Regions from separate parts of the Bacillus nitratireducens genome, predicted to be linked through region 2. Evidence: predicted binding sites of a transcription regulator. Region 2 holds the regulator's gene; each other region holds the start of a gene.
What was found. Region 2 encodes Rex, which represses fermentation and respiration genes when NADH is low (regulators of the CRP and FNR family bind a similar motif). Its sites were predicted from a motif close to TTGTGAAATATTTCACAA; they were not measured.
Positions count from the first base shown of each region.

Region 1 (10,801 bases), on a different contig from region 2:
TTCAGATTAGTAAGCTAAGCTGAATAGACCTTTAATGTGTGATAAGTAACGAACGTTACTTGCTTCTTTCATTAATGATGCTGGTAGACCTTTAAGCGGAGTATTGCTTGCTCCGATTGTAGCAACAGCATCTTTACGTCCTAGACTAGCAAGTGTTCCAGAGTTTACAGGTGCGAACTCTTCGAATGCTTTGCCTTCTAGTGCTGCGTATAAGTTGTATCCAATTAACTCACCCATTTGCCAAGCGATCTGTGCAGTTGGTGGGTATGGACGACCGTCTTCAGCAAAGACAACAGCGCTGTCTCCAGCAACGAATACGTCTTTGTGAGAAGTAGATTGTAGGTGTGCATCAACTGTTGCACGGCCACGGTTTACTTCAAGACCTGATTCACCGATTAATGGGTTACCTTGTACGCCGCCTGTCCAAACGAATGTGTTAGCAACAAGTTTTTGACCGTCTTTTAAGTCGATTTCATTGCCAGCAACGTTTGTTACAGGAAGACCTGTTAAGAATGTAACACCGCGTGCTTCTAGGCTAGTAGTTGCACGTTCGATTAAGTGGTCTGGTAATACTGGAAGGATTTTTGGACCTGCTTCAACAAGAAGAAGTTTAACTTCTTTTGGATTTACGCCGTGGCTTTTTGCAAGTTTAGGCATAATGTCAGCAAGCTCACCAACTAGCTCAACGCCAGTTAATCCGCCACCACCGATTACGATTGTAGCGTCAGCTTCGTTTTTCGTTTTAGCGTATTCACGAATACGGTCTTCAACGTGTTTGTAGATTTTGTTTGCATCAGCAGCAGATTTTAATACCATGCTGTTTTCTTCTAGTCCTGGAATACCGAAGTAAGCAGTTTTACTTCCTAAAGCAACTACAAGTGCATCGTAAGATAAAGTAGTGCCACCAGCTAGTTTAATTTCTTTGCTATCAACTGAGAATGACTCAACTGTTGCGATTTTAAGATCGATATCTTTACCTTTGAAAAGCTTTGTAAGTGGCATTGCAATTGCTTGCTCAGCAACGTTACCAGCTGCAAGGCGGTGTAGTTCAGTGATGATTTGGTGTGTTGGGTATTGGTTAATCACTGTAACTTGTGCTTCTGATTTGCTGTAATATTTACGTACGTTTAAAGCGGCAAGAAGACCGCCATAACCAGCGCCTAAGATGACAATTTGTTTTGACATAGTATGATATCCCCCGTCTTTACTAATTGTTGTTATAAGTTAACTTATTTATTGTTACGTTCTGCACTAATTTGAAGATATGCGTTCACAAAGCGGAACATTTTTTGCGCTTGTGGGTCTTTTAATAATTTTAATAGACCGAACAGGCCGATAACTTCGTTGCTTTCGTCAGCACGATCTTTCGCTTCGATTGCAGTAGCAGCCATGCTTTTCACTGTATCTTTTACAGGTTCTACAAGCTCTGTGATTGCACCAACAGTGTCGCTTTTTAATACTTCATCAGTAGCAACAGTTTGAGCGAAGTCATAAGACTTAGTTAAAATATTAACAAGCTCAGTTAATTTTGGAAGCTGTTCTACTAGTGTAGTTAATGATTCTTGTACCTCAGGTTTTAACAACTGATCAAGTACATCAAGTTGTCCTTGGCTAGCAGAAATTTGTACAGTTTCTTGTTCTGGCTTTGTTTGAGTCATAGTTTCTGGCATCTCCAATTCTCCTTTACGATAGCAATACTCTTATTTTTGATAGGTAAGATAGTAAACGTTTGCGAAACTTTATACAAAGTTTCACAAAGCACAATAAAATGCCTTTAAATTTATGCCAGCAAGTAAGCTGAAATCATAAATCCAAAACCATATTGTCCTACCTATTATTTATGAACTGTCCGATACATGGCTTGTCCGCATAATGGAAAGTTCCTTTATCGGAAAGTGTATATAATATATATCCTATATTATATACTATATACACCTATGTTAACATAAAAATGATTCCTAATTATTTGATATTAAGCGTATAACGTAGTACTGACAAGGCGTGAAAGCGCATAAATTATTTTGTTAAGGTTAGAAATGTACGTATATATAAATAAAAAAAGGAAAAAATGGACAAATTTATGTTCATTTTTTTCTTTTTTTATTGTTCACCTTCTGTAATTAGCATCGATGTGTTACCGCTTTTTTCAAGGTGGCATTCGCCCCAAGTACAAAGAGAGTCAAGAATGGATTCTAAAGACCAACCGTAGTCTGTAAGAGAATATTCTACTTTCGGTGGTACTTGATTGTATACCTTTCTTTGAATAACTCCGTCTTCTTCTAATTCGCGTAATTGCTGTGTTAACATCTTTTGTGTAATACCAGGCATGAGACGTTTTAATTCACTCGTTCTCTTTGTACCTTTCGTTAAGTGGCAAAGAATAACGACTTTCCATTTTCCGCCGATAACCTCTAAAGTCGCTTCAACGGGAATATTATATTTCTTCATATAAAAATCTCCTTTGATGAATGTAGATTTCAGTTCTCCAACAAAAGAAGCCAAATAATTTAAATGTTACTAAAAAGTACCTATAGCACTTTAAAGTACGTACTTTTTATCATGTTGAATATGTTCCATAATAGCATACGTAAGAGGGAAATGAGTAGTACGGTACCAAAAAGTGCCTATGTTACTTTTTGGTACCTATCGTACTTTAAAGTGCGTTCTTCAAAAAAAGAGTGAAGCCATTCATAATAGCATATATCAGCAGTAAAGTTATGTTTGTAGAAGATAAAAAGGCCTTTTTATCACACTATTATGATTGGATTTCTCGCATTAAGGAGGAGTTCAATTGAATTCATATACAGTATCATCTTCGGAAGTTCAGACGAATCGAAGAAGTATGTTTGCGTTATTAGCACTAGCAATTAGTGCATTTGGAATTGGTACAACCGAGTTTATTAGCGTCGGATTATTACCATCTATTTCAGAAGATTTACATGTTTCCGTTACAACAGCGGGTTTAACGGTTTCTTTATATGCATTAGGGGTAGCATTCGGTGCTCCTGTCTTAACTTCGCTAACAGCTAGTATGTCGCGAAAGACATTATTAATGTGGATTATGATTATTTTCATTATTGGTAATGGGATTGCAGCAGTAGCAACAAGTTTTACTGTGTTACTTATCGCTAGGGTTGTATCTGCTTTCGCACATGGCGTTTTTATGTCAATCGGATCTACAATTGCGGCCGCACTTGTACCAGAGAATAAACGAGCTAGTGCAATTGCCTTTATGTTTACTGGTTTAACGGTTGCGACGATTACAGGTGTACCGATTGGAACGTTCATTGGTCAACAGTTTGGCTGGAGAGCTTCCTTTATGGTAATTGTTGCGATTGGAATTGTTGCTTTCATCGCCAATAGTATGCTGATTCCGTCTAACTTGAAAAAAGGTACATCCGTATCATTTCGTGATCAATTTAAACTGATTACGAACGGAAGGTTATTACTTGTTTTCATTATTACTGCATTAGGATACGGGGGAACATTCGTAACATTTACGTATTTATCTCCGTTATTACAAGAAGTAACAGGATTTAAAGCAAGTACCGTTACAATTATTTTGTTAGTGTACGGAATCGCAATTGCGATTGGGAATATGGTCGGCGGAAAATTATCAAATCATAATCCGATTCGAGCGTTATTTTACATGTTCTTTATTCAAGCGATTGTATTATTCGTTTTAACATTTACAGCACCTTTTAAAGTTGCTGGGTTAATCACAATTATTTTGATGGGACTATTCGCATTTATGAATGTTCCAGGGCTACAAGTGTATGTCGTTATATTAGCTGAGCGCTTCGTTCCTAGCGCTGTCGATGTTGCATCAGCAATGAATATTGCAGCATTTAACGCAGGAATTGCTCTTGGTGCTTACTTAGGCGGTATTGTAACGAACTCGTTAGGATTAATTCATACAGCTTGGGTAGGCGGCATTATGGTAGCGGGGGCTGTTATTTTAACAGCGTGGAGTATGACATTAGAAAAAAGAGATCAAGTGAAATAAGGGAGAGAAAATATAATGAAAAATTTACAAAGTAAAACAACATTGCATAACGGTGTAGAAATGCCTTGGTTCGGTTTAGGTGTATTTAAAGTAGAAGATGGACCAGAACTTGTAGAAGCTGTGAAATCGGCAATTAAAGCAGGATACCGCAGTATCGATACAGCTGCGATTTATGGAAATGAAAAAGCAGTAGGAGAAGGCATTCGCGCTGGTATAAAAGAAGCGGGGATTTCTCGAGAAGATTTATTTATTACTTCAAAAGTGTGGAATTCGGATCAAGGATACGAAACAACGCTTGCTGCATATGAAGAAAGTTTAAAGAAGTTAGAACTAGACTATTTAGATTTATATCTTGTTCATTGGCCTGTAGAAGGGAAATACAAAGATACGTGGAGAGCGTTAGAAACACTTTATAAAGAAGACCGCGTACGTGCAATTGGCGTGAGTAACTTCCAAATCCATCATATGAAGGATGTACTAGAAGGCGCAGAGATTAAACCGATGATTAATCAAGTAGAATATCACCCACGTTTAACACAAAAAGAATTACAAGCTTTCTGTAAAGAGCAAGGAATCCAAATGGGAGCATGGTCGCCACTTATGCAAGGTCAGTTATTAGATAATGAAACATTACAAGAAGTTGCTGATAAGTACGGTAAAACAACAGCGCAAATCATTTTACGTTGGGATCTTCAAAATGAAGTTGTAACAATTCCAAAGTCAACGAAAGAACATCGTATTATTGCTAATGCAAGTATATTTGATTTTGAACTAACAAAAGAAGACATGGAAAAGATTGATTCTTTAAATCAAAACCACCGCGTTGGTCCAGATCCTGATAACTTTGATTTCTAAACCTATAGTGGAAGAAAGGGTGCAAATAGTTTGCACTCTTTTTTGTTTTGCTTATGCATAAAAAAAGTTTCTAACTAAATAATAAACAGTATTAAATTTGTTATTTTATAAGGGGTTGTAAAAATGAATATAAAACGATCGTTCAAGCTAATGGCCGCTTTTTTGAGTGTTTTATTTGTATTTGCGAACTTATTATTTCCACTTCAAAAAGCATTCGCGGAAGTTATGGATCATACAAAGTATGAAATGGATTGGAGTTATAGTAGGTCAAAGAAGAAACCAATTCGAACAGAGCTTATTAAAACGGCAGATGGTAAAATTGCCTTTTGCTTAAATGTAGATTTGAAATCTCCAAGCGGTCAAGATTTACCGGAAATGGGGAAAGTGGATATTAATGTGTATCGTGTACTATTAAATGGATATCCACAAAAGAGCCCACAAGAATTAGGTGTTTCTGATTGGAGAGAAGCGCATTATGCAACGCAGCTTGCGGTGTGGAATGCTTTAAAACAAATTGATATTAACGATTTAGATTTCCGTAATAAAAATGTAGAAAAAGTAACGAAAGATATCGTTGCAAAAGCAAGCGCTAGTGAGGAACTACAAGAAATTACGATGAGTGTAGTACCATCAGAAGAACAACAAGCAGTATTGAAAAATGATTTCTTTGAAACAGGATTATATACAGTAGAAACAAACGCGAAAAGTGGAACGTATAAAGTGCAAGCAACAGGTGCACCAGAAGGCGCGAAGTTCGTAAATGAAAAAGGCGAAGCAAAAACTGAATTTAATGTAGGAGAAAAATTCCGCATTTTAATTCCGAAACAAACACCAGCGGGTGGATTTAGCTTTAAAGTATCAGGAAATTTAACGAAATTACAAGGAATTGCTCATAAAGGAACACCAACGATTCAAAATGCGGTTGTGTTACTTGAGCGTAGTGAAGAAAAAACAAGTCCAGAGTTGGCGGTAAGTTGGAAAAAAGCAAATGGTCATGATAATAAACCAAATAAACCCTATACACCAAATGAACCACATAAACCGAATCAATATAACAGATGATAAAAAAAGCTCGTAAACATTATGTTTACGAGCTTTTTCTATTACTCAGCTTCAGAAACAACTGTGAAGCGTTCATTTACGTGTTTTGGATTTTCAATTTCATCAAGTGCTGCTACCGCGAAGTCTTCGTAACTTACGTAGCTATCACCTTTTGAGTTAACAAGAAGATTGTCTTTGCCACCTGTATAAGAGCCAGTGCGTTTTCCTAATGCGAATAGTGCAGAAGGGCTGATAAATGTCCAAGTGATATCGTTTGTTTGTTGCAAGATTTCTAAGTTTTTACCTTGGTTTTGAGCAGTTGCAAGGTATTCATTTGGGAAACCTGGTGTATCAAATACACGTGTTGTTTTTTCTGCGTCTACAAATAAGCTACCAGCGCCGCCAACAACAAGTAATTTTGTATTAGGTGCACCTTTCATAGCTTCAATTAGTACGTTTCCTGCATCTACGTGAAGGTGTTCTTGTCCTGCTGGAGCACCGAATGCATTTACAACTACGTCAAATGCTTGTAGGTCATTAGATGTAAGAGAGAATACATCTTTCTCTAAAACCTTTACGTTTTCTTCTGTAATTTTTGCAGCGTTTCTTACGATTGCAGTTACGTCATGTCCGCGATCTAATGCTTCTTTTAAAATACGACTTCCTGCTTTACCAGTTGCTCCGATGATTCCGATTTTCATAATAAATCCCTCCAAAGTGTTTTGTTAAAGTGTATATCTGAAAGTAAATGAATACATTGTAATTAGGTTTGTTACAACCTGGTGTAATCATTATAGTTACAGGTTGATGTTTTTGTCAATGGGGTTGTTTGTAGATATATTTTTTGTTTTAGTATGCACAGTTAGAGGAGGGAGAGTCATAAAAAGATTATTACTTTGTAAACCTCTAACATTTGGAAATCGTGAATTGTCGAAAAATGTTGATTTTTAAATGTTTTTTAAATATAATTCGTTTTATGGAGAAAAGGAGGGGGTTAATTGTATGAATATTTTAGAGCAATTTGTTTCATCAACGAATACAATTCTTTGGTCATATATTCTTATTGCAATGTTAATTGGTTTAGGTCTTTATTTTTCTATTAAATTGAAATTCGTACAAATTACTCATTTAGGGGAAATGGTTCGACTAATGAGTGATGGATTAACTGGAAAGACGCGTAAAAAAGGTAGTGTATCTTCTTTCCAAGCGTTTTGTATGAGTTCAGCAGCTCGTATTGGAATCGGGAACTTAGCGGGCGTAGCGTTAGCTATTTCTATGGGAGGACCTGGAGCTGTATTTTGGATGTGGGTTATTGCGATTGTCGGAGCGTCTTCAAGTTTCGTAGAAAGTACGCTTGCGCAAATTTATAAAATAAAAGATGGCAGTGGCTTCCGTGGTGGTCCTGCTTATTATATGGAAAAAGGTTTAAATAAACGCTGGATGGGGATTTGGTTCTCTATTCTAATTACAATTAGTTACGGTTTAATTTTTAACTCTGTACAAGCGAATACAGTTACTTTAGCATTTAAAAATGCATTTGGTATTGAGCGTTACATTGTTGGGATTGTATTAGCTGCATTAGTGGCAGTTATTATTTTTGGCGGTGTGAAAAGTATTGCGCGTATGTCGGAAATGATCGTTCCACCAATGGCACTTATTTATATTGCAGTAGCTATTTTCGTTGTTATTAAAAATTATTATTTAATACCGGACATGTTTACAGAGATCTTTAAAGGTGCATTTGGTTTAGATTCAGCTGTAGGTGGCGGTATTGGTGCTGCGATGAAATATGGTATTCAGCGTGGATTATTTGCGAACGAAGCAGGTATGGGTAGTGCGCCAAACGCGGCAGCAACAGCGGATGTAACGCATCCAGCTAAACAAGGATTTATTCAAACAATTGGTGTTTTAGTAGATACATTTTTAGTATGTACATCAACAGCGTTTATCGTACTATGTTCTGGTGCATATAAAGCAACAAATTTAGAAGGTATTGAATTAACGCAAGTGGCGTTAAGTTCACAAATCGGTTCGTGGGCAAGTAGCTTCTTAGCGATTATTATTTTCTTATTTGCGTTTAGTTCGCTTCTAGGAAATTACTATTATGGTGAGACGAATATTGAATTCATTAAACAAAGTAAAACTTGGTTAACAATTTACCGTATTGCGGTAGTTGCAATGGTATTATTCGGTTCTGTTGCGACACTTCAAGTTGTATGGAATATGGCAGATTTATTTATGGGACTAATGGTAATCACAAACTTAATTGCGATTACGCTTCTTGGCCGATTTGCATATGCTGCTTTGGCAGACTATGTAAGGCAAAAGAAACAAGGAAAAGATCCAGTCTTCAGTGCAGATTCTATTCCGGGTTTAACGAATACAGAGTGTTGGGATAAGCCAGTGGTAACGGACAAAGAAAAAGCAGTGTAATGAAAAGGCGAGCATCGAGATAAATTCGATGCTCGCCTTTTTTGTTGTAGTAAATGATAAAGAGGGTGGGAGGTAATTATTAATATAATTTTTTGTTCATTCATTCCTCTCGTTATTTGTAGGAACGTACTGTCTTAAAAGTATGACTGGTCGAATAGGATGAGTGATTGAGTATTGGGGAAATGCACGTACTGGTTATATTTTCACGCAAAAAAACGCATATGTTAATAAGTCTAACGTGTCCGTGTCATAAAACCTAACATAAAGTTCTTGATTACTAAAAGTTTTTAGAATATAATTTTCTTATTGTGAAGAAGAGGGGGCAATGCAATTATGGATTTTTTAACTAATGTAATTGGGGATATAAATAATGTTCTTTGGTCATATATAATCATTGCGATGTTAATTGGATTAGGACTTTACTTTTCGTTCCGTGTGAAATTTGTCCAAATTCGTTACTTCGGTGAAATGATTCGATTGCTTGGGGATGGGGCAAGTTCGAAAACGAGGAAAGAACAAAAAGAGAAGAGCGGTGTATCATCGTTCCAGGCTTTTTGTATGAGTACAGCTTCTCGTGTAGGTACTGGTAACTTAGCTGGTGTAGCTATCGCAATCTCAGCAGGTGGACCAGGAGCTGTATTTTGGATGTGGTTAATTGCGGTAATTGGGGGTGCTTCTGCATTTGTAGAGAGTACATTAGCGCAAATTTATAAAGTAAAAGATGGGAATGCATTCCGCGGTGGTCCAGCGTATTATATGGAAAAGGGTTTAAAGAAACGCTGGCTAGGGGTTGTTTTCTCTGTTCTAATAACAGTTAGTTTCGGATTAATTTTCAACGCCGTGCAGTCAAACACAGTAGCGGCGGCTTTTGATGGAGCATTTAACACAGATGGTAAGTTTGTAGGTCTGTTTATGGCTGGTTTACTTGCAATCATTATCTTTGGCGGAGTAAAACGTATTGCTCGTGCGGTTGAAATGATTGTTCCAGTAATGGCAATTATATATGTAGCGGTGGCATTATTCGTCGTTGTAACAAACATTACGGCAATTCCATATGTATTTAAAGAAATTTTCTTACATGCTTTCGGAATTAAAGAAGTAGTAGGTGGGGGATTAGGAGCTGCGATTTTACTAGGGGTAAAACGTGGATTATTCTCAAATGAAGCTGGTATGGGTAGTGCGCCGAATGCAGCTGCGACTGCAAACGTAACGCACCCAGTTAAACAAGGTTTCATTCAAACTTTAGGGGTATTTACAGATACATTATTAATTTGTAGTTGTACAGCATTTATTATTCTTTTATCAGATGTGCCTGGAGCGGCTGATTTAAACGGAATTCAATTAACGCAACAAGCATTAAGTCAACATATCGGACCGTGGGCTTCTATATTTGTAGCAGTTGCAATCTTCTTGTTTGCATTTAGTTCATTAGTAGGTAACTACTACTATGGTGAAACAAATATTGAATTCTTAAATGGAAGTAAAGTGTTACTCAATGTTTATCGAATTGCGGTACTTGGTATGGTTATGTTAGGATCTGTAGCAACAATTCAAATCGTTTGGGATTTAGCAGATTTATTCATGGGGATTATGGCTATTATTAACTTAGTTGCGATCGTATTCCTTTCTAAGTATGCTTTCGCGGCATTATCAGATTACGTAAAGCAAAAGAAACAAGGAAAAGATCCAGTATTCTATGCGGAGTCTATTCCAGGTTTGAACAATACAGAGTGTTGGGATAAGCCAGCGGTAGCTGATAAAGAAAAAGCAGTATAATGAGGTGAGCATCAAGTGAAACTTGATGCTCATTTTTTTGTTTTATCCGGCTGCTTGTGAGTAGTAAAGCTCCTAATTGGTGCGGGCTGATAATCAGTGGAAATGACACTGATTAAAGTTTTACTATATAGTGTAAAAGACGAACATTCATGAATGTTTTATAATAAAATATAATTTTTTTGAGGAAATTGCAGATGTGAGTTGTAATTTATGTTAGAATGGAAAATGGCTTTGAAACAAGAGATTTTATGGTTTTTCATATCGAATTGAAGGTTTTGGAGGAGAAATGGAAAGTTCGGATTATTTCTTGTTTTTAGTAGTCAGACGTTCAACGTTAATGAAGAGTTAAATGGAGGATTTTATTAATGAAGTTTGTTATGTTTCTTGTAGGATTACTCGTTGTATTCGTACTAGGTTTTCTTATAAGTTCCGATCGTAAGAAGATTAAGTATAAACCAATCGCGATTATGCTTGTTATTCAGCTAGCGTTAACGTATTTCTTATTAAATACGCCAATTGGTTATATTTTAGTAAAAGGAATTTCAGATGGATTTGGAGCACTTCTTGGATATGCGGAATCTGGAATCGTTTTCGTATTTGGTGGTCTTGTTAATAAAGGGGAGGTTTCATTCTTCTTAACAGCTTTATTACCAATCGTATTCTTTGCCGTGTTAATCGGAATTCTGCAAC
Region 1 covers NZ_JAUMJO010000005.1:445,609-456,409, forward strand. The annotation lists gene Q3V31_RS21065 (NAD(P)/FAD-dependent oxidoreductase) at 7-1,185, opposite strand; gene Q3V31_RS21070 (DUF1641 domain-containing protein) at 1,230-1,670, opposite strand; gene Q3V31_RS21075 (winged helix-turn-helix transcriptional regulator) at 2,101-2,448, opposite strand; gene Q3V31_RS21080 (MFS transporter) at 2,843-4,006, shown strand; gene Q3V31_RS21085 (aldo/keto reductase) at 4,022-4,861, shown strand; gene Q3V31_RS21090 (thioester domain-containing protein) at 4,985-5,923, shown strand; gene Q3V31_RS21095 (NAD(P)-dependent oxidoreductase) at 5,965-6,603, opposite strand; gene Q3V31_RS21100 (alanine/glycine:cation symporter family protein) at 6,905-8,335, shown strand; gene Q3V31_RS21105 (alanine/glycine:cation symporter family protein) at 8,669-10,111, shown strand; gene Q3V31_RS21110 (NupC/NupG family nucleoside CNT transporter) at 10,477-10,801, shown strand, end outside.
Region 1: the regulator Rex is predicted to act here: its motif matches at 1,730-1,747, upstream of Q3V31_RS21070 (DUF1641 domain-containing protein).

Region 2 (10,801 bases):
GATTCGTAAACGATACTATGCAGACAATCAGGAAGATGGTCTCGTAATGTGGGTGAATATATAATGGAAAAAAACACGATTATACTTGGTATTGAAACAAGCTGTGATGAAACAGCAGTAGCAGTTGTTAAAAATGGAACGGAAATTATTGCGAATATCGTTGCATCACAAATTGAAAGTCATAAGCGTTTTGGCGGAGTCGTACCAGAGATTGCATCCCGTCACCATGTAGAAGAAATTACAGTTGTGCTAGAAGAAGCTTTAAAAGAAGCGAATATCACTTTTGAGGATATTGATGCAATTGCCGTAACAGAAGGACCTGGTTTGGTTGGAGCACTTTTAATAGGTGTAAATGCAGCGAAAGCTGTGGCTTTTGCGCATGATATCCCTCTAGTTGGTGTTCATCATATTGCTGGTCATATTTATGCAAACCGTTTAGTAAAAGAAGTACAATTCCCATTACTATCACTTGTGGTATCTGGTGGACATACGGAGCTTGTTTATATGAAAGAACACGGTTCATTTGAAGTAATTGGTGAAACACGAGATGATGCAGCGGGGGAAGCATATGATAAAGTAGCTCGTACGTTATCTATGCCATATCCAGGTGGTCCACATATTGATCGCCTTGCGCATGAAGGAAAGCCGACAATTGATTTGCCTCGTGCATGGCTAGAGCCGGATTCGTATGATTTTAGCTTTAGTGGATTGAAATCGGCAGTTATCAACACTGTGCATAACGCAAAACAACGTGGTATAGAAATTGCACCGGAAGATTTAGCAGCAAGTTTCCAAGAAAGTGTAATTGACGTACTTGTAACGAAAGCGTCTCGTGCGGCGGATGCATATAACGTAAAGCAAGTGCTTCTTGCTGGTGGAGTAGCTGCTAATAAAGGGCTTCGTGCACGTTTAGAAGCAGAATTTGCACAAAAAGAAAATATAGAGCTAATTATTCCGCCTCTATCTTTATGCACAGATAATGCAGCGATGATTGCAGCTGCAGGTACAATTGCATACGAACAAGGAAAACGTGCGACATTAGCTTTAAATGCAAATCCAGGATTAGATATTGAAGCATAGTTATACACAAAATTAACCACAGCCTGTGGACAAAACCCATATTATCTGTTGATAATATGGGTTTTGTTGTGTATATAAAATGTGTATAACTTTTTTTGGTAATGTGGATAATGTGGAAAAGTTATTTTAATGTCTATTTTATAAAGGTGGATATGTGCATAAACCTGTGGATAAGGTGGATGAAGTCTGACCTTTAAAGATATTCTTTTTCGGGAAATAAAAAACAAGAAGATATCCCAAAAAAATTTTTGAAACATCCTCCTCTTATTATATAGGTTGCTACTATTGTCAATCTTTGTCGGTTAATCGATATGTCTTGTCGAATCGTTCATATATTTTAAGTTACGGTATATATATTCAAAAAATCGTTGATATAATTTCATGTGCTACGGCACTGGTTTTAAAATAGAAAATAAAAAGGATGTCTCATACATCCTCGACGTATGAGACATCCTTCTTGTTTAAATTCACTTATATATGCAGTTCTTCCCATTCTGCCATACAAGCTTCAAGTTGTTCTTGTAGTGTGTGCTTTTTAGATGTAATTTCACTAGCCTTTTCATAATCTGCATATATTTCTGGTAAGCAAAGCTGATCTTCTAGTGTAGCAATTTCTTCTTCAAATTCTACGATGTTTTGTTCTAGCTCCTCAATTTTCCGAGTACGTTGACGCTCTAATTGTTTACGCTCTTTTTCTTCGAGATAATTTAATTTTTCTTGCGCTACATTTTTTTGAACAGGTGCCTGATTTTCTTGCTGTTCTTGTTGTTCAAATTCTGCACGTTCAATCATTTCATTTTTCTTTTCAACGTAGTAATCGTAATCGCCTAAATATTCTTGTGCACCTTCTGTTGATAACTCAATAACGGTCGTCGTTACACGATTAATAAAGTAACGGTCATGTGAGACGAATAGAAGTGTTCCTGGGTAATCAATTAAAGCATTCTCCAAAATTTCTTTACTATTTAAATCAAGATGGTTCGTTGGCTCATCGAGAATTAATAAATTTGATTTCTGCATCATAAGCTTTGCAAGAGCTAATCGAGCTTTTTGTCCCCCACTAAGAGAAGATACTGGTTTTAGTACATCATCCCCTGTGAATAAAAAGTTGCCTAGTATAGTGCGAATTTCTTTTTCAGGTTGCAGAGGATATTCATCCCATAGTTCATTTAAAACTCGCTTAGAAGATGTTAAGTTAGCTTGTTCTTGATCATAATAACCAACAGATACATTGGATCCGAAAGAAACATCACCATTTAGCAGAGGTAACTTATTCACAAGTGATTTTAATAATGTGGATTTCCCAATTCCGTTCGGTCCAACTAAAGCAACACTATCCCCACGAGTTAGGCGCATAGTTACATGTTCAATAATCGGATCTTCATCATATCCAATAGTTGCATCTTTCACTTGTAAAACATCATTTCCGCTTTGTTTTTCAATATCAAAGTGGAAGGAAGCTGACTTAGAATCGCCCAATGGTCTAGTTAATAATTCCATTCTGTCTAATTGTTTACGGCGACTTTGAGCACGCTTTGTTGTAGATGCACGAGCTATATTTTTTTGCACAAAGTCTTCAAGTTTAGCGATTTCATCTTGTTGCTTTTCATAACGTTTCATCTCTTGCTCGTATAGTGCTGATTTTAAGTCTAAATATTTACTGTAGTTACCAACAAATCGTCTGCTTTCTTTATTCGAAATTTCATATACTTGTGTAACAAGCTTATCTAAGAAATAACGGTCATGAGAAACGATTAAAATCGCGCCAGGATAACCTTGTAAATATTGTTCAAGCCAAGTTAATGTTTCAATGTCCAAATGGTTTGTAGGCTCGTCTAAAATAAGTAAGTCTGGTTTAGTTAATAATAATTTACCAAGAGCTAATCGTGTTTTTTGCCCACCACTTAATGTAGAAATTGTTGTCTGGTGCATCTCAACTGGAAAGCCAAGACCGCTTAAAATCGAGCGGATATCCGCTTCGTACTGATAGCCACCTTGATCTTTATAATCTAATTGTAATTGGTCATAATCAGCTAATAATTTCTCGTATATAGCCGCATTTGAAAAGTTTTCTTCTTTGCCCATCTCTTGCTCTAGCCTTCGAAGTTTTGTCTCCATTTGCTGTAAGTGTGTAAAGACGGTTAACATTTCATCCCAAATTGTTAAAGACGTTTCTAATCCGGTATTTTGAGCTAAATACCCCATTGAGACATCTTTCGGTTTTATAATTTCACCACCATCATGAGATAACTCACCAGCTATTATTTTTAATAATGTAGATTTTCCGGCTCCATTTCGTCCGACTAATGCAATACGATCTTTCGTTTGTACTTCCAATTTTATGTTTGCAAGAATCGTTTCTGCACCGTATAATTTCGAAAGCGCGTTTACTTGTAATAAAATCAATGTTTTCACCTCAAATAATTTCTTAACTTTGCCATGTTTATATTTCTCAATCATACTAAAAATAGTGTATAGTTTAAAATAAAGAGAGAATACTTCTTCTCTTTATTATACAAGGAAATTCATGAGTACTAAACTTCTGTATTTGATTCAAGTATATGAATAAAGATAGGAAGAGAGGAGAGGTTATATGGATCAGCAAAAAATTCCACAGGCCACTGCCAAACGATTGCCTCTATACTATCGATTTATCCAAAACTTATCTCTTTCTGGTAAGCAACGTGTTTCATCAGCCGAATTGAGTGAAGCGGTAAAGGTTGATTCCGCAACTATTCGAAGAGATTTTTCATATTTTGGAGCGTTAGGGAAAAAAGGTTATGGATATAACGTAAATTATTTATTATCATTTTTCCGTGAAACACTCGACCAAGATGATATAACACGTGTAGCACTTATTGGAGTAGGTAATTTAGGGACCGCTTTCTTACATTATAATTTCACGAAAAACAATAATACAAAAATTGAAATGGCGTTTGACGTTAGTGAAGAGAAAGTTGGAACAGAAATCGGAGGCATTCCTGTATATCATTTGGATGAACTAGAAGAACGTTTATCAACTGATATACAAGTGGCAATATTAACAGTACCCGCTACAGTAGCACAATCTGTGGCAGATAGATTGGCAGAAACGAACGTGCATGGTATTTTAAATTTCACACCAGCACGCTTAAATGTGTCAGAGAATATAAGGATTCATCATATTGATTTAGCTGTAGAGTTACAAACACTGGTTTACTTTTTGAAGAATTATCCACAATAAAACGCAGAGGAAGCGACCTCTGCGTTTTATTATTGTTTTTTCTTTGTGAATTTAACTAAGATAAGGCGAAGTGCCAAATTAAAATCAATTGTTGCCATAACTGCAAATAGTATTGTCCACATATTCCAGATTGTATCTGTTACGTTCGTAATGGCGAAACGTGTAAAAATACATCCAAGAAGAAAGTACAATGCAGCCATGAACAATGGTGAGTTTCTCATACAAAAAATCCTCCGATAAAGCCTTGCATTTTTTCAGCTTCTTTAATCATTTCTTGAATTTGTTCATTGCTTACTAAAACTTGAGCAACTGCAACTAATGTATTCATTGCAACATGGGCTGCAATAGGGACGATAATCCGCTTCGTTTTTACATATAAAAAGGCGAATACGAGCCCCATAGAAGTGTATACCAATAAGTGAGTAAAATCAAAATGAATCGCCGCGAATACAAGTGAACTAATGATAGCAGCAATAAAGAAGTTAAACTTCTTATAAAGTGTACCGAATAAAATTTTTCTAAATACGATTTCTTCCAAAATAGGTCCTATTATAGATATGACGATAAGGAACCAAGGTGTCGTTCTTGCGATGTCCATAAGTCTTTCTGTATTTTCAGAGCCAGGTGTAATCCCTAATAATCGCATTTCGATCATACCGGCAATACTTTGTGAAAATAGTGCTAAGAAAAATCCGATAAAAATCCATCCAACTGTAGCTGGAACAGTAGAGCGTATTTTATCTAAATGCCTGTCACGAATGTCTGTTCTGAGTAACCAAAGTACAACGCATAATGCAATGAAAAAGCTAATGATAGCCCAATGACCAGTTATGAGCTGAATTTTTTCCTCTCTAGTAAATCCCCTATTATCGTATAGTCCAGTTTTCAGGAGAAGCGGTAACCCGGCAATGCCTGATAACTGCATTAAAATGTATGTAACGATAATCCACCAATATTGTTTTTTCAAATGGTTTAACCATCCTTTCTAACGCTAGTGTATGAGATAAGGTAGGATAACATGTAAATATGCTACCTACGATATAAACTTTCATTTGAATTATATTTTTTTTGTAAATAAGTATTTGAAAATAAAATAGGAGACAGGAAAAAGTTGTGCATTTAGCGAAAACAACTTAGGGTGTCTTTCATATTGTAACATACAAGAAGTGGGAACAACGATTCATATGGTAAAGGCAGTAGAAGAAGTAATGCTATATAGGAAAGTGTATAAAGTAATTTGCGAAAAAATTATGATTTTTTTACTTGCAAAAGAAATTGAGATTATTTATTATTAGAAGTGTGTTAGCACTCGTGTGACTTGAGTGCTAATAAATAAAATTTACATAACAAAATGAGGAGGTTATTGTTCATGCTAAAGCCATTAGGTGATCGCGTTGTAATTGAACTTGTTCAAGCAGAAGAAAAAACAGCAAGTGGTATTGTATTACCAGACACTGCAAAAGAAAAACCACAAGAGGGTAAAGTTATTGCAGTAGGTACAGGCCGAGTGCTTGAAAATGGTGAGCGTGTTGCTTTAGAGGTAGCAGCAGGTGATCTTATCATCTTCTCAAAATATGCAGGTACTGAAGTGAAATACGAAGGTACAGACTACTTGATTTTACGTGAAAGTGACATTTTAGCAATTATCGGTTAATTATATACATTTTAAAAATCCAAGGGGGTCAATTATTATGGCAAAAGATATTAAATTTAGTGAAGAAGCACGTCGTTCGATGCTTCGCGGTGTCGACACTCTTGCAAACGCAGTAAAAGTAACGCTTGGACCAAAAGGTCGTAACGTTGTACTTGAGAAAAAATTCGGTTCACCACTTATTACAAATGACGGTGTAACAATCGCAAAAGAAATCGAATTAGAAGATGCATTCGAAAACATGGGTGCGAAATTAGTAGCAGAAGTTGCTAGCAAAACAAACGATGTAGCTGGTGACGGAACGACAACTGCAACTGTATTGGCGCAAGCTATGATTCGTGAAGGTTTAAAAAACGTAACAGCTGGTGCTAACCCAATGGGTCTTCGTAAAGGTATCGAAAAAGCTGTTACTGCTGCAATTGAAGAATTAAAAGCGATTTCTAAACCAATCGAAGGTAAATCTTCTATCGCACAAGTAGCTGCTATTTCTGCAGCTGACGAAGAAGTAGGTCAATTAATCGCTGAAGCAATGGAGCGCGTTGGTAACGACGGTGTTATTACTTTAGAAGAGTCTAAAGGATTCACAACAGAATTAGATGTAGTAGAAGGTATGCAATTTGATCGTGGATATGCATCTCCTTACATGATTACTGATTCTGACAAAATGGAAGCAGTTCTTGATAACCCATACATCTTAATTACTGATAAGAAGATTTCTAACATCCAAGAAATCTTACCAGTATTAGAGCAAGTGGTACAACAAGGTAAACCACTTCTTATCATTGCTGAAGATGTAGAAGGCGAAGCTTTAGCTACATTAGTAGTGAACAAACTTCGTGGTACATTCAATGTAGTAGCTGTTAAAGCTCCTGGATTTGGTGACCGTCGTAAAGCAATGCTAGAAGATATCGCAATCTTAACTGGTGGCGAAGTAATCACTGAAGAATTAGGTCGTGACTTAAAATCTGCTACAGTTGAATCTTTAGGACGCGCTGGTAAAATCGTTGTAACGAAAGAAAACACAACTGTAGTTGAAGGTATCGGAAATTCACAACAAATCGAAGCTCGCATTGGCCAAATCCGTGCGCAATTAGAAGAAACTACTTCTGAATTCGATCGTGAAAAATTACAAGAGCGTCTTGCAAAACTTGCTGGCGGCGTAGCAGTAATTAAAGTAGGTGCAGCAACTGAAACTGAGTTAAAAGAGCGCAAACTTCGCATTGAAGATGCACTTAACTCAACTCGTGCAGCAGTAGAAGAAGGTATCGTTGCAGGTGGTGGTACTTCACTTATGAACGTATACACAAAAGTAGCTTCTATCGTAGCTGAAGGCGACGAAGCAACGGGTATCAACATCGTACTTCGTGCATTAGAAGAGCCAGTTCGTCAAATCGCAATCAACGCTGGTCTAGAAGGATCTGTAGTTGTAGAGCGTCTAAAAGGCGAAAAAGTAGGCGTTGGTTTCAACGCAGCTACTGGCGAGTGGGTTAACATGCTTGAAACTGGTATCGTAGATCCAGCTAAAGTAACTCGCTCTGCACTTCAAAACGCAGCATCTGTTGCAGCGATGTTCTTAACAACTGAAGCTGTAGTTGCTGACAAGCCAGAACCAAATGCACCAGCAATGCCTGACATGGGCGGCATGGGCATGGGCGGTATGGGCGGAATGATGTAATTCCGTTCGCCCCGAAAACATCCACTTCTTTATAGAAGTGGATGTTTTTTTGTGTTTTTGAGAAAAGGAAATTAATTTCTGTAGAATTTTGTCGCTTTCTCTCTTGACCATACTGATACTTCATTGTTAGAATCTAGGAAGATAATATAAAACAATCCTTCATATATCCTCGATGATATGGTTTGAGAGTCTCTACCGGGTTACCGTAAACAACCTGACTATGAAGGCAGTGCGTCTTATATTTATAAAGAGCGGAAGACTATCTTTCTTTATAAAGCCAGACCCCTGCCTTTTCTTTGTTATGAGACTAGAGGCGGAGGACTGGCTTTTTTTATTATATTGGTAATGCTTTTCGCCAAATTGGTGAAAATATTTATATACGAGAACTAACGTTGGGGTGATTATTTTGAAGAAGCAGCATGATACAATTATCGTTTTAGATTTTGGGAGTCAGTACAATCAGTTAATAGCACGTCGAATTCGTGAGTTCGGTGTATACAGTGAACTTCATCCACATACAATTACTGCAGAAGAAATTAAGGCAATGAATCCAAAAGGGATTATCTTCTCTGGTGGACCAAATAGTGTATACGGTGAAGGCGCATTACATTGTGATGAAAAAATCTTTGAACTAGGATTACCGATCTTCGGTATTTGTTACGGTATGCAGCTTATGACACAACACTTCGGTGGTAAAGTAGAACGTGCAAACCACCGTGAGTACGGAAAAGCTGTTCTTAAAGTAGAGAACGAATCAAAATTATATGCGAACCTTCCAGAAGAGCAAGTTGTATGGATGAGTCATGGTGACTTAGTAACTGGTTTACCTGAAGGATTCGTAGTAGACGCAACAAGTGAGTCTTGTCCAATTGCTGGTATGAGCAATGAAGAGCAAAACCTATACGGTGTACAATTCCACCCAGAAGTACGTCACTCTGAACACGGTAACGATTTAATTAAAAACTTCGTATTCGGCGCATGTGGTTGTTCTGAAGGATGGAACATGGAGAACTTTATCGAAGTAGAATTAGAGAAGATCCGTGAAACTGTTGGAGACAAAAAAGTACTATGCGCACTTAGCGGCGGTGTAGATTCTTCTGTTGTAGCAGTATTAATTCATAAGGCGATTGGTGACCAATTAACATGTATTTTCGTGGACCATGGTTTACTTCGTAAAGATGAAGCAGAAGGTGTTATGAAAACATTTAGCGAGGGCTTCCATATGAACGTTATTAAAGTGGATGCGAAAGAGCGCTTCATGAACAAGTTAAAAGGTGTAGAAGATCCAGAGCAAAAACGTAAAATCATCGGTAATGAATTCATTTACGTATTTGATGATGAAGCTTCTAAATTACAAGGAATGGACTTCTTAGCACAAGGTACACTTTATACAGATATCGTTGAGAGTGGTACTGCAACTGCACAAACAATTAAATCTCACCATAATGTTGGTGGTCTTCCAGAAGACATGCAGTTCAAATTAATTGAGCCTTTAAACACGTTATTTAAAGATGAAGTACGTGTATTAGGATCAGAACTAGGAATTCCCGATGAAATCGTATGGCGTCAACCATTCCCAGGTCCAGGACTTGGTATTCGTGTATTAGGTGAAATCACAGAAGAGAAATTAGAAATCGTTCGTGAATCTGATGCGATTTTACGTGAAGAAATTATAAAAGCAGGATTAGACCGCGAAGTTTGGCAATACTTCACTGCGCTTCCTGGTATGCGTAGTGTAGGTGTTATGGGTGACGAGCGTACTTACGATTACACAGTAGGTATCCGCGCAGTAACATCTATCGATGGTATGACAGCTGACTGGGCACGTATCCCTTGGGACGTATTAGAGAAAATCTCTGTACGTATCGTAAACGAAGTAAAACACGTTAACCGTATCGTGTATGATATAACAAGTAAGCCACCAGCAACTATTGAGTGGGAATAGTATTGTAATAAAAAAGATCCATCTATCGTTCGTGTATAGATGGATCTTTTTGTTTTCACCCCTTAATACGAACGAAATTATAAAAGTTTATAAAAATGTTCGTTTTTAAATTGACAAAACCACCTCCTCGAGTTAATATGAGTATGTAATTCAAACGAAAAATGAATATTATGCCGTCGTATAATATCGGGGATATGGCCCGAAAGTTTCTACCTAGCTACCGTAAATGGCTTGACTACGAGGCGTTTTGATAAAGATGAGGGGAAACTTGTCTTTGTTTATAGAACGCTTCCATGTATATGCAATGGAAGCCTTTTTTATTTTTATAGATAAAAGAGGGCTAGGGGAAATACGGCGAGTAATCATATAACGGGGGAAACGTAAGATGAAACGCTATTTTCAGTTTGATGAACTCGGCACAAATTATAAGACTGAGTTCATAGCAGGTTTAACGACATTTCTATCTATGGCTTACGTACTATTTGTCAATCCTGCTACGCTGTCACTTGGAAATGTTAAAGGATTACCGGCAGGTACAGGAATGGATCCAGGTGCAGTATTCGTTGCTACAGCATTAGCTGCGGCGATTGGTTCGTTAATTATGGGGATATTCGCGAAGTATCCGATTGCTTTAGCGCCAGGTATGGGAATTAACGCGTTCTTTGCTTATACGGCAGTGTTAACGATGGGTATTCCGTGGCAGACAGCAATTGCTGGAACGTTAATGTCAGGTATTATCTTTATTATTCTTACTGCTTCAGGTATTCGTGAAAAAATCATTAATGCAATTCCATCAGAGTTAAAGTTTGCAGTAGCGGCAGGTATCGGATTGTTCATTGCATTCCTTGGATTCCAAAATGCCGGAATTATCGTGAAAAATGATGCTGTTCTTGTTGGGTTGGGGGACTTAACAAAGGGCACAACGTTACTAGCAATCTTCGGAGTTGTTACTACAATCATTTTCATGATTAAAAAAATAAATGGTGCAGTTTTCTACGGTATGATTCTTACGGCGATCTTAGGAGTAGCGACTGGATTAATTGATACACCGAAAGCTGTAGTGGGAGCAATACCGAGTCTAGAACCAACGTTCGGTATGGCGTTAACTCACTTTGGAGACATTTTCACTGTTGAAATGGGTATTGTTATTATAACGTTCTTCTTTATCGATTTCTTTGATACAGCAGGTACGCTCGTGGCGGTTGCGAATCAAGCGGGATTAATGAA
Region 2 covers NZ_JAUMJO010000023.1:3,158-13,958, reverse strand. The annotation lists gene rimI (ribosomal protein S18-alanine N-acetyltransferase) at 1-64, shown strand, start outside; gene tsaD (tRNA (adenosine(37)-N6)-threonylcarbamoyltransferase complex transferase subunit TsaD) at 64-1,080, shown strand; gene Q3V31_RS30150 (ABC-F family ATP-binding cassette domain-containing protein) at 1,552-3,486, opposite strand; gene Q3V31_RS30145 (redox-sensing transcriptional repressor Rex) at 3,674-4,303, shown strand; gene Q3V31_RS30140 (YdiK family protein) at 4,333-4,524, opposite strand; gene Q3V31_RS30135 (CPBP family intramembrane glutamic endopeptidase) at 4,521-5,270, opposite strand; gene groES (co-chaperone GroES) at 5,673-5,957, shown strand; gene groL (chaperonin GroEL) at 5,995-7,629, shown strand; purine riboswitch at 7,769-7,870, shown strand; gene guaA (glutamine-hydrolyzing GMP synthase) at 8,036-9,574, shown strand; purine riboswitch at 9,731-9,832, shown strand; gene Q3V31_RS30115 (NCS2 family permease) at 9,960-10,801, shown strand, end outside.

Region 3 (10,801 bases), on a different contig from region 2:
ATGCTCACTTTGCGATGAGTCCAAAAGATTTAAATTTAATTTTATCAATTCCGAAAATGATTGAAATTGGAATTGATAGCTTAAAAGTTGAAGGACGTATGAAATCTATCCATTACGTAGCGACTGTGGCAACTGTATATCGTAAAGTAATTGATGCGTATTGTGCGGATCCGGATAACTTTGAGTTTAAACAAGAGTGGTTAGATGAGCTTGATAAATGTGCAAATCGTGACACAGCTCCTGCATTCTTTGAAGGGGTTCCAGGACATCAAGAGCAAATGTTTGGAAATCATAGTAAGAAAACAACGTATGATTTTGCTGGTTTAGTGTTAGATTATAATGAAGAAACGGGCATCGTAACGCTTGAGCAACGTAATCACTTCAAACCAGGACATGAAGTGGAGTTCTTTGGACCAGAAATAGAAAACTTTACGCAGACGGTGGAGAAAATTTGGGATGAGGATGGAAACGAATTAGATGCAGCGAGACATCCGTTGCAAATCGTGAAATTCAAAGTGGATCAACCAGTGTATGTGAATAATATGATGCGCAAAAACATACTTCAATAAGAAAGAGTGGTAGTCGAATGGGGACGAATAAGCCTGTTGTAATTGGAATCGCTGGTGGTTCAGGATCAGGAAAAACAAGTGTAACGAAAGCGATTTTTGACCATTTTAAAGGTCATTCCATTTTAATCTTGGAGCAAGATTATTATTACAAAGATCAAAGCCATTTACCAATGGAAGAGCGTTTAAAAACAAATTATGATCATCCGCTTGCGTTTGATAATGATCTGTTAATTGAACATTTGCAGCAGTTGCTTGCATATGAGCAAATTGATAAGCCTGTATATGACTATACATTGCATACGCGTTCAGAAGAAATTATTCCAGTTGAGCCGAAAGATGTAATCATTTTAGAAGGAATTCTTATTTTAGAAGACCCACGTCTTTGTGAGTTAATGGACATTAAGCTATTCGTTGATACAGACGCGGATCTTCGTATTTTACGCCGCATGCAGCGTGATATTGAAGAGCGTGGTCGTACGATGGATTCAGTTATTGATCAATACGTAACTGTTGTACGTCCAATGCACAATCAATTTATTGAGCCTTCTAAGAAATTTGCGGATATTATTATCCCTGAAGGTGGACAAAACCATGTTGCAATTGATATTATGGTGACAAAAATTGCAACAATTCTTGAACAAAAAGTAAATTTGTAATAGCATAGTAAAAGATATACGATAGGAAGGGATTTTTTCCCTTCCTATCGAATACAATGAAACATGCAACCTCATCTATATATAGGTGAGGGCATATTTATATCAACTTTCCATACATATCTTCTTTATATAAAGAAGAATTGGGAATACGGGGTTGTATGTGACAACTCCGCTAGTGCAAGCGTACTAGAAACCTCCGCTACACATATAAGTGGGGGAGTTTTCATATGGAACTCCTCTTTTTTTCAGGGGATTGGTATATAAAAGGAGTGGAAAATATGGCAACAGAAAAAACATACCCAATGACGCAAGAGGGTAAGCAAAAGCTAGAGAACGAACTTGAGGATTTAAAAACGGTAAAACGTAAAGAGGTTGTAGAGCGCATTAAGATTGCACGTAGCTTCGGAGATCTTTCTGAGAACTCTGAGTACGATGCAGCAAAAGATGAGCAAGCGTTCGTAGAAGGACGTATTACACAATTAGAAAACATGATTCGTAACGCAGTTATCATCACAGATAACGGTGAAGAATCTACAGTTGTTACATTAGGTAAAACAGTAACATTTAAAGAGTTACCAGGTGGAGATGAAGAATCTTACACAATCGTAGGTAGCGCAGAAGCAGATCCATTTGAAGGAAGAATTTCTAACGATTCTCCAATCGCAAAAAGTTTATTAGGTAAGCAAATTGGTGAGAAGGTAGCAATTCAAACACCAGGTGGAGAAATGCAAGTAGAGATTATCTCTGTAAAATAACGTAAAAATCACTCGTGTAAAAACGGGTGATTTTTTTATTTGTATAAAAGATGAAACACCTCGTCTAAACTACATGAGACGAGGTGTTTTTTATGAAAATAAAACGGAGAATTACAGTTGTTTTAATTTGTTTTATGAGTGTAATGTTTTTACTACTTTGTCGCTTAATCCAAATACAGATTTTAGATACGGAATCATTTACTGACCAAAATATCAATTTAATTGAAAAAAGTGTTACGCAGCGAACGCAATCACTTACAGTAGATAATGGAAGAGGGCACTTTACAGATCGAAATGGTAAGGAAATCGGTGAAGAGAAATATCCAGTTCTAATTATTTTTCCATTTTTACAAATAAAAAATGACATGTTAGAGAAAATTTCGCATATCATTGGTTTGTCGAGACAAGAGATAAGACTGCAAATGAAAAGTAAGAATAAAGCATTTATATTACAAAGGGGGAATATCCCATTTCAATTAACGGTTGAGCAGATGGAGAAGGTAAATCAGTTAGATACTTTAGGCATTGTAGCAGCAGAAGCTCGATTGAAGCAAACGGGAGAGGTAAATCATTTAATTGGTGATGTGGGAGAGAATGAACAGGAATTTCAAAAGCGCTATGGAGAAATGAAAAAACTTTCGGAACAAACGCCAATTGGTATTTCCGGATTGCAACAATCATTTGATGAATTTTTACTTACTGATGGAGAAGCAAAAGTACTATATCAAGTGGATCGGCAAGGAGAGCCGATTTTCGGGAAGCAGGCAAAATACACTTCACCAGGAAATCCATTTTATCCAGTTACTATTCAAACAACGTTACATAAAACGTTGCAACGGCAAGCTGAACAGATTATAAATGAAAACGGAATAAAAAAAGGTGGATTAGTATTACTAGACATAAAAAATAGTGAAGTTTTAGCAATGGTAAGTAAGCCATCTTTACAGATGAATGATAGGAGCGCATACAAAGCAACACTGGAAAATCAAATGTTAACTCCTCATTTTCCTGGATCTGTTTTTAAAACAGTAGTTGCAGCGGCGGCAATTGATCAAAATTTGGTGCGATTTAACCGTGTATTTAACTGTAATACGGATTTATACGGTGAAAATCTTCCACAAGTTATGATGGGGTCATTAAACTTTAAGGAAAGCTTTGCTAGAAGCTGTAATCGAACGTTTGCTGTATTAGGTGATGAACTAATGCAAAAGGATAGGGATGTGTTAGAAACGTATTTAGGGGCCTTAGGAGCAAGTAAGAAGGTAGGGTGGAAAGGTTCGGTATTTCATACATCGGAATTTGAGCAATTACCAGAAGAAAAGAATGCTGTAATTTGGAGAAGTGAAGAAAATAAAGTTAGTAGAAAAGCCATTGCTCAAACGATGATTGGACAAAAAGATGTACGCGTGTCGCCTCTAGCTATAGCGAATATGATGGCGACAATTGCTAGAGATGGAGAGAAGTTGGAAGTGAAAGCTGTAAAAAAAATAGTGTATAAAAATGGAACCGACTTTTTTACATTTGAAAATCATGAATTAACTGGGAAACAGCTTTCTTATGAAACGGTGAAAAAGCTACAAGAATTATTAAGAGGTGTTGTAACGACGGAGAAAGGAACGGGAACAGTGTTCCGTTCGTTACCACTAAATGTTGCCGGAAAATCTGGAACGGCACAAACAGGAAAAGGAGAAAAGGTGAATCGCTGGTTTGCAGGTTATTTTCCATATGAAAATCCAAGGTATGCTTTAGTTGTAGTTGATATAGAAACAGATAGTAACAAAAATGTAGTTACACCCGTTTTTACAGAGCTGGTAGAAGCAATTCATAGATTAGAAAATGAAAAGTAATCTTGCAATTATTTATGAAATGTTTTCATTTCGTGAAAATATTATTGTAAATGTTCAACCTTTCTAGATTTAATGTTACAATAGCAAGTATGAAAAACTGCATGGAGGTTTGAAGAATGGCAGGAGGATCTAGATTCCAACAGAAACAACAAAAACGTCGTCAAAACGGTGTTTTAAATATTGCAATCGCTATTGTATTAGTAGCAGTAGCTATTGTGGCATATCAATTGTTTGTTCCTGAAACAAAAGAGCAAGCGTCTTCTAGTGATAAAAAAGTAGCTCAGCAAACAACAAAAGAGAATAAAGCTGAGAAAGCTAAAGGTAAAGAAGAGACGAAGAAGAACGAGCAAGAGAAGGCAGAAGCTAAGAAGAAGGAAGAAGAGAAGCAAAAGGCTGAAGAAGAACAGAAAAAAGCTGAAGAAGAAGCGAAAGCTAACGAGAAAGTACCAGCTGAAAAAACACAGCCAAAGGCAACCGATGCTTATACGAAATCTTCTTGGAAGCCAGTAGGTACAGAGCAAGGCGCAACACCTGCGATGACGTTTAAAAAAGGTACAGCAGATTGGAATGAGATGAATCAAGCAATTTCCGCTGCAATTGACGTTCCAGTAGAGCAATTAGTTATTCATAGAATCGGAAATAACGGTAAGAATAAAGCTTACGGTAACGTACAAGATAAACAATCAGGTAAAAAATATTATGTAAATATTGATTGGGTAGACAATGAAGGCTGGAAACCAGTACTTGTTCAAACTCTAAACTAAAAAAGAGAAGCTCTTATGAGCTTCTCTTTTTTAGTTAGCGTAATTTTTTTAATTTAAAATGAACAACCGCGCTATAATATGGTCTTTTGCTTTCCGGATCCATAACCATTTGATGCGAGATGTGATGAACCTCAAGCATAAGTGCTTTATTATTATCGATTTGTTCACTAATTTTTCGTTCTAAAGAAGCTAAGTCTCCCGCTTCAAAAAACTCTACTTTATCTTCTAACATTTCAAAGGTAAATGACACGAAGACGACCCCTCTCCTATGTAATCACCTATAGTGTAACAAAGAAAAGAAGGAAATACCATGTACATTTCAATTGACATTTTTAGAAAGAGGGCATATTATACTGATAAAACCGATAAGAAAAAGGGGAATTTTTATGGGGACAGAATTTAATGGTTTATTTGATGAGTGGGCTCATACGTACGACTCATTCGTACAAGGTGAAGATATACAATATAAAGAAGTTTTCGCCCGTTATGAGGACATTTTAGAGGATGTAGTTAACAAGTCATTTGGTAACGTATTAGAATTTGGTGTTGGTACTGGCAATTTAACAAATAAATTATTACTTGCTGGTCGTACAGTTTACGGTATAGAACCGTCACGCGAAATGCGCATGATTGCTAAAGAAAAATTGCCGCAAAAATTTTCAATTACAGAAGGTGATTTTCTTTCATTCGAAGTTCCAAATTCAATTGATACCATTGTGAGCACCTATGCATTTCATCATTTAACAGATGAAGAAAAAGACGTAGCGATTGCGAAGTATAGTCAATTGCTAAACAAAGGTGGTAAAATAGTGTTTGCTGATACAATATTTGCAGATCAAGATGCATATGATAAAACTGTTGAAACAGCAAAACAAAGAGGTTTTCATCAGTTAGCAAACGATTTGCAAACAGAATACTATACACGTATTCCTATCATGCAATCTATTTTTGAAAACAATGGCTTCCATGTAACGTTCACGAGATTAAATCATTTCGTTTGGGTAATGGAGGCAACTAAGCAATAGAAAGAGGGATTAGATTGAGAATTGCTGTAATTGGAGCAATGGAAGAAGAAGTACGTATTTTACGTGACAAACTAGAACAAGCAGAAACAGAAACTGTTGCAGGTTGTGAATTTACGAAAGGGCTATTAGCAGGACATGAAGTAATCTTGTTAAAGTCTGGTATTGGTAAAGTAAACGCAGCGATGTCAACGACGATTTTATTAGAAAGATATAAGCCTGAAAAAGTAATTAATACTGGTTCAGCTGGTGGATTCCATCACTCTTTAAATGTTGGAGATGTGGTTATTTCAACAGAAGTTCGTCACCATGACGTAGATGTAACAGCATTTAACTATGAATATGGTCAAGTGCCAGGAATGCCGCCTGGATTTAAAGCTGATGACGCATTAGTTGCATTAGCTGAGAAATGTATGCAGGCAGAAGAAAATATTCAAGTTGTAAAAGGTATGATTGCAACAGGCGATTCATTTATGAGTGATCCGAACCGCGTTGCGGCAATTCGTGATAAATTTGAAGATCTTTATGCAGTAGAAATGGAAGCAGCAGCTGTTGCACAAGTATGCCACCAATATGAAGTTCCGTTTGTTATTATTCGTGCACTTTCTGATATTGCTGGTAAAGAATCAAATGTTTCATTTGATCAATTTTTAGATCAAGCAGCTCTTCATTCTACAAACTTTATCGTAAAAGTACTAGAAGAGTTAAAGTAATGTAACAAAAAGGCAACTGTCTCATATAAAGAAAATACATACAGTTGCCTTTTCTTTATTGGCAAATAAGGGGGAGAACACGATGAATGTATATCGTGGCGTTCATGAATTGATTGGTCATACACCAATTGTAGAAATTACTCGTTTTTCACTTCCAGAAGGAGTCCGTTTATTTGCAAAGCTTGAATTTTACAACCCAGGCGGAAGCGTTAAGGATCGTTTAGGAAGAGAATTAATCGAAGATGCGTTAGAAAAAGGGCTTGTTACCCAGGGCGGAACAATTATTGAACCGACGGCTGGAAATACTGGCATTGGACTGGCACTTGCAGCGTTAGAACATGATTTACGTGTCATCGTTTGTGTACCAGAGAAATTTAGTATTGAAAAGCAAGAATTAATGAAAGCGCTAGGTGCAACGGTTGTGCATACACCGACTGAGCAAGGAATGACCGGCGCAATTGCAAAGGCAAAAGAATTAGTAAAGGAAATACCAAATTCATACTCTCCAAGTCAGTTTGCGAATGAAGCAAACCCTCGTGCTTATTTTAAAACGCTAGGACCTGAACTTTGGTCGGCACTGAATGGAGAGATTAACATATTTGTTGCAGGGGCAGGAACTGGCGGTACGTTTATGGGAACTGCATCTTATTTGAAAGAGAAAAACATTGATATTAAAACGGTTATTGTAGAACCAGAAGGCTCTATTTTAAATGGCGGTAAAGCTGGTTCACATGAAACAGAAGGAATTGGTCTTGAATTCATTCCACCATTTTTAAAAACATCTTATTTTGATGAAATTCATACGATTTCTGATCGACATGCATTTTTACGAGTGAAAGAATTGGCGCAAAAGGAAGGCCTTCTTGTTGGAAGCTCTTCAGGAGCAGCATTTCATGCGAGCTTACTTGAGGCAGAGAAAGCAACACCAGGTACAAATATTGTAACGATTTTTCCTGATAGTAGTGAGCGCTATTTAAGCAAAGACATATACAAAGGATGGGAATAGAAAATGAGAGCAAAGACAAAATTAATTCATGGTATTCGCATAGGAGAACCTTCAACTGGATCTGTAAACGTACCGATCTATCAAACAAGTACGTACAAACAAGAAGCAGTTGGTAAGCATCAAGGATATGAATATTCACGTACAGGCAACCCAACACGTGCAGCTTTAGAAGAAATGATTGCTGTATTAGAAAACGGTCATGCTGGATTTGCATTTGGCTCAGGAATGGCTGCTATTACAGCAACTATTATGCTATTCTCAAAAGGTGACCACGTTATTTTAACAGATGATGTTTATGGCGGAACATACCGCGTGATTACAAAAATACTAAATCGTTTCGGCATTGAGCATACATTTGTAGATACAACAAACCTAGAGGAAGTTGTAGAAGCAATTCGCCCAAATACGAAAGCAATTTATGTAGAAACACCAACGAATCCATTACTAAAAATTACTGATATTAAGAAAATATCTACTCTTGCTAAAGAAAACGATTTATTAACAATTATTGATAACACATTCATGACGCCATATTGGCAGTCGCCAATTTCTTTAGGAGCAGACATTGTACTTCATAGTGCAACGAAATATTTAGGAGGTCATAGTGACGTAGTTGCAGGCCTAGTCGTTGTAAATAGCCCACAACTAGCAGAAGATCTTCATTTCGTGCAAAACTCAACAGGAGGTATTCTTGGACCACAAGATAGCTTCCTACTACTTCGCGGTTTAAAAACGTTAGGAATTCGTATGGAAGAGCATGAAATAAATTCACGCGCAATTGCTGAGTTTTTAAATAACCATCCAAAAGTAAATAAAGTATATTATCCAGGTCTTGAATCACATCAAAATCACGAATTAGCAACAGAACAGGCGAATGGATTTGGTGCAATCATCTCATTTGATGTAGACAGTGAGGAAACGTTAAATAGAGTACTTGAGAAGTTACAGTACTTCACACTTGCTGAAAGTTTAGGAGCAGTAGAAAGTTTAATTTCTATCCCGTCTCAAATGACACATGCATCAATCCCAGCAGATCGCCGTAAAGAATTAGGAATTACAGATACATTAATTCGAATCTCTGTTGGTATTGAAGATGGAGAAGATTTAATTGAAGATTTGGCACAAGCACTAGCATAATAAAAATGCACTGCTAATATAGAGCAGTGCATTTTTATTATGTTAATTTGTGAAATATTTCACAAATTAGACATACACAAATGAAATGATTTCATGTATATTGAATTCATGAAATGTTATTCACGAACAAACTTGTGAAATGTTTCACAAACAATGGGATTCATGTAGGACGGTAACTCTATTTTTTTTCGCTAATCGGGACTTATTATGACCTATAGGGACTTATAAAGACCGTGATAACAGAATAGGAGGAAATTTACATGGTAGTCAAAGAGAAAGTTGTAAATGAAATGCAAGAGGTAAAAGAGATGATTGATACGTTAGTAAATAACGGTCAAGAAGCTTTACAAGCATTAGAAAGTTTTACACAAGAGCAGATTGACAACATTGTTCATGAAATGGCACTAGCAGGTGTTGATCAACATATGCCGCTTGCGAAATTGGCTGTTGAAGAAACGGGCCGTGGTGTCTATGAAGACAAATGTATAAAAAATATTTTTGCCACTGAATATATTTGGCATAGTATAAAGAAAGATAAAACGGTAGGAATTATTCATGAAGATCCTCATGAAGAAGTAATAGAAATTGCAGAACCTGTCGGTGTAGTAGCTGGGGTAACGCCTGTAACGAACCCAACGTCGACAACAATGTTTAAAGCGTTAATCGCGATAAAAACGAGAAATCCAATTATTTTCGCATTTCATCCTTCTGCACAAAATTGTTCCGTTGCAGCGGCGAAAACAGTATATGATGCAGCAGTGAAGGCCGGTGCACCAAAGCATTGTATTCAATGGATTGAAAGACCTTCTGTGGAAGCAACGAAACAATTAATGAACCATGATGGTGTCGCGCTCGTTCTAGCAACTGGAGGGGCTGGTATGGTGAAATCGGCTTATTCTACTGGTAAACCAGCACTTGGTGTAGGTCCTGGTAATGTACCGTGTTATATAGAGAAATCAGCACATGTAAAACGAGCTGTTAATGATTTAATTTTATCGAAAACATTTGATAACGGTATGATTTGTGCATCGGAACAGGCAATCATTATCGATAAAGAAATTTATGATGATGTTAAAACAGAAATGATTGCAAATAATTGTTACTTTGTAACAGAGGAAGAGAGAAAGAAATTAGAAAAGCTTGTTATTAATGAAAATACATGTGCAGTAAATAGTGATATTGTTGGGAAATCAGCACAGTATATTGCTGAATTAGTAGGAATTACTGTACCTGAACATACAAAAATGCTTGTAGCTGAAATTAAAGGTATCGGGGCAGCATATCCACTATCTCGTGAGAAACTGAGCCCAGTGTTAGCTTGTGTAAAAGCAAATTCATTAGAAGAAGGATTTACATATTGCGAAGAAATGTTAGAGCTTGGTGGCCTAGGGCATTCAGCGGTTATCCATTCTACAAATAAAGAAGTACAAAAACAATTTGGGTTACGTATGAAAGCCTGTCGTCTCATTGTAAATGCACCTTCATCACAAGGTGGAATCGGTGATATATATAATGGATTTATTCCATCACTTACGCTTGGTTGTGGCTCCTACGGGAAAAACTCAGTTTCCCAAAACGTAACGGCGACTCATTTATTAAATATAAAAAGGTTGGCAAATAGAAAAAAGAATATGCAGTGGTTCAAATTACCACCCAAAATTTATTTTGAAAAACATGCGACAGCATATTTAGCAAACATGCCTAACATTTCCCGCGCATTTATTGTAACGGATCCAGGGATGGTTGAGCACGGTTATGTAGATACAGTTACACACTATTTACGTAAGCATGCAAATGATGTGAAAGTTGAAGTTTTCTTTGAAGTTGAGCCAGATCCATCAGATGAAACTGTGTTTAAAGGTGCGGAAATGATGAGAAGTTTTAAGCCAGATGTAATTATCGCACTTGGTGGTGGTTCTGCTATGGATGCAGCGAAAGGGATGTGGCTTTTCTATGAGCATCCAGAAACAACATTCTATGGCATTAAACAAAAGTTTTTAGATATAAGAAAACGTACATGTAAATATCCGGAATTAGGAAATAAAGCGCAGTTTGTTGCTATTCCAACAACATCAGGAACAGGGTCAGAAGTGACACCATTTGCGGTTATTACAGATAAGAAAAATAATATAAAGTATCCGCTCGCAGATTATGAATTAACACCAGATGTAGCGATTGTTGATCCGCAATTTGTAATGACAGTACCACCTCATGTAACAGCAGACACTGGTATGGACGTATTAACGCATGCAATCGAGGCGTATGTGTCTGTTCTGGCAAATGACTATACAGATGGATTAGCATTAAAAGCAATTGATCTCGTCTTTAAATA
Region 3 covers NZ_JAUMJO010000003.1:497,930-508,730, forward strand. The annotation lists gene Q3V31_RS14500 (peptidase U32 family protein) at 1-569, shown strand, start outside; gene udk (uridine kinase) at 587-1,225, shown strand; gene greA (transcription elongation factor GreA) at 1,504-1,980, shown strand; gene Q3V31_RS14515 (peptidoglycan D,D-transpeptidase FtsI family protein) at 2,073-3,827, shown strand; gene Q3V31_RS14520 (YrrS family protein) at 3,944-4,591, shown strand; gene Q3V31_RS14525 (YrzA family protein) at 4,626-4,841, opposite strand; gene Q3V31_RS14530 (class I SAM-dependent DNA methyltransferase) at 4,978-5,616, shown strand; gene mtnN (5'-methylthioadenosine/S-adenosylhomocysteine nucleosidase) at 5,631-6,326, shown strand; gene Q3V31_RS14540 (O-acetylserine dependent cystathionine beta-synthase) at 6,409-7,332, shown strand; gene Q3V31_RS14545 (bifunctional cystathionine gamma-lyase/homocysteine desulfhydrase) at 7,336-8,469, shown strand; gene adhE (bifunctional acetaldehyde-CoA/alcohol dehydrogenase) at 8,730-10,801, shown strand, end outside.
Region 3: the regulator Rex is predicted to act here: its motif matches at 8,517-8,534, upstream of adhE (bifunctional acetaldehyde-CoA/alcohol dehydrogenase).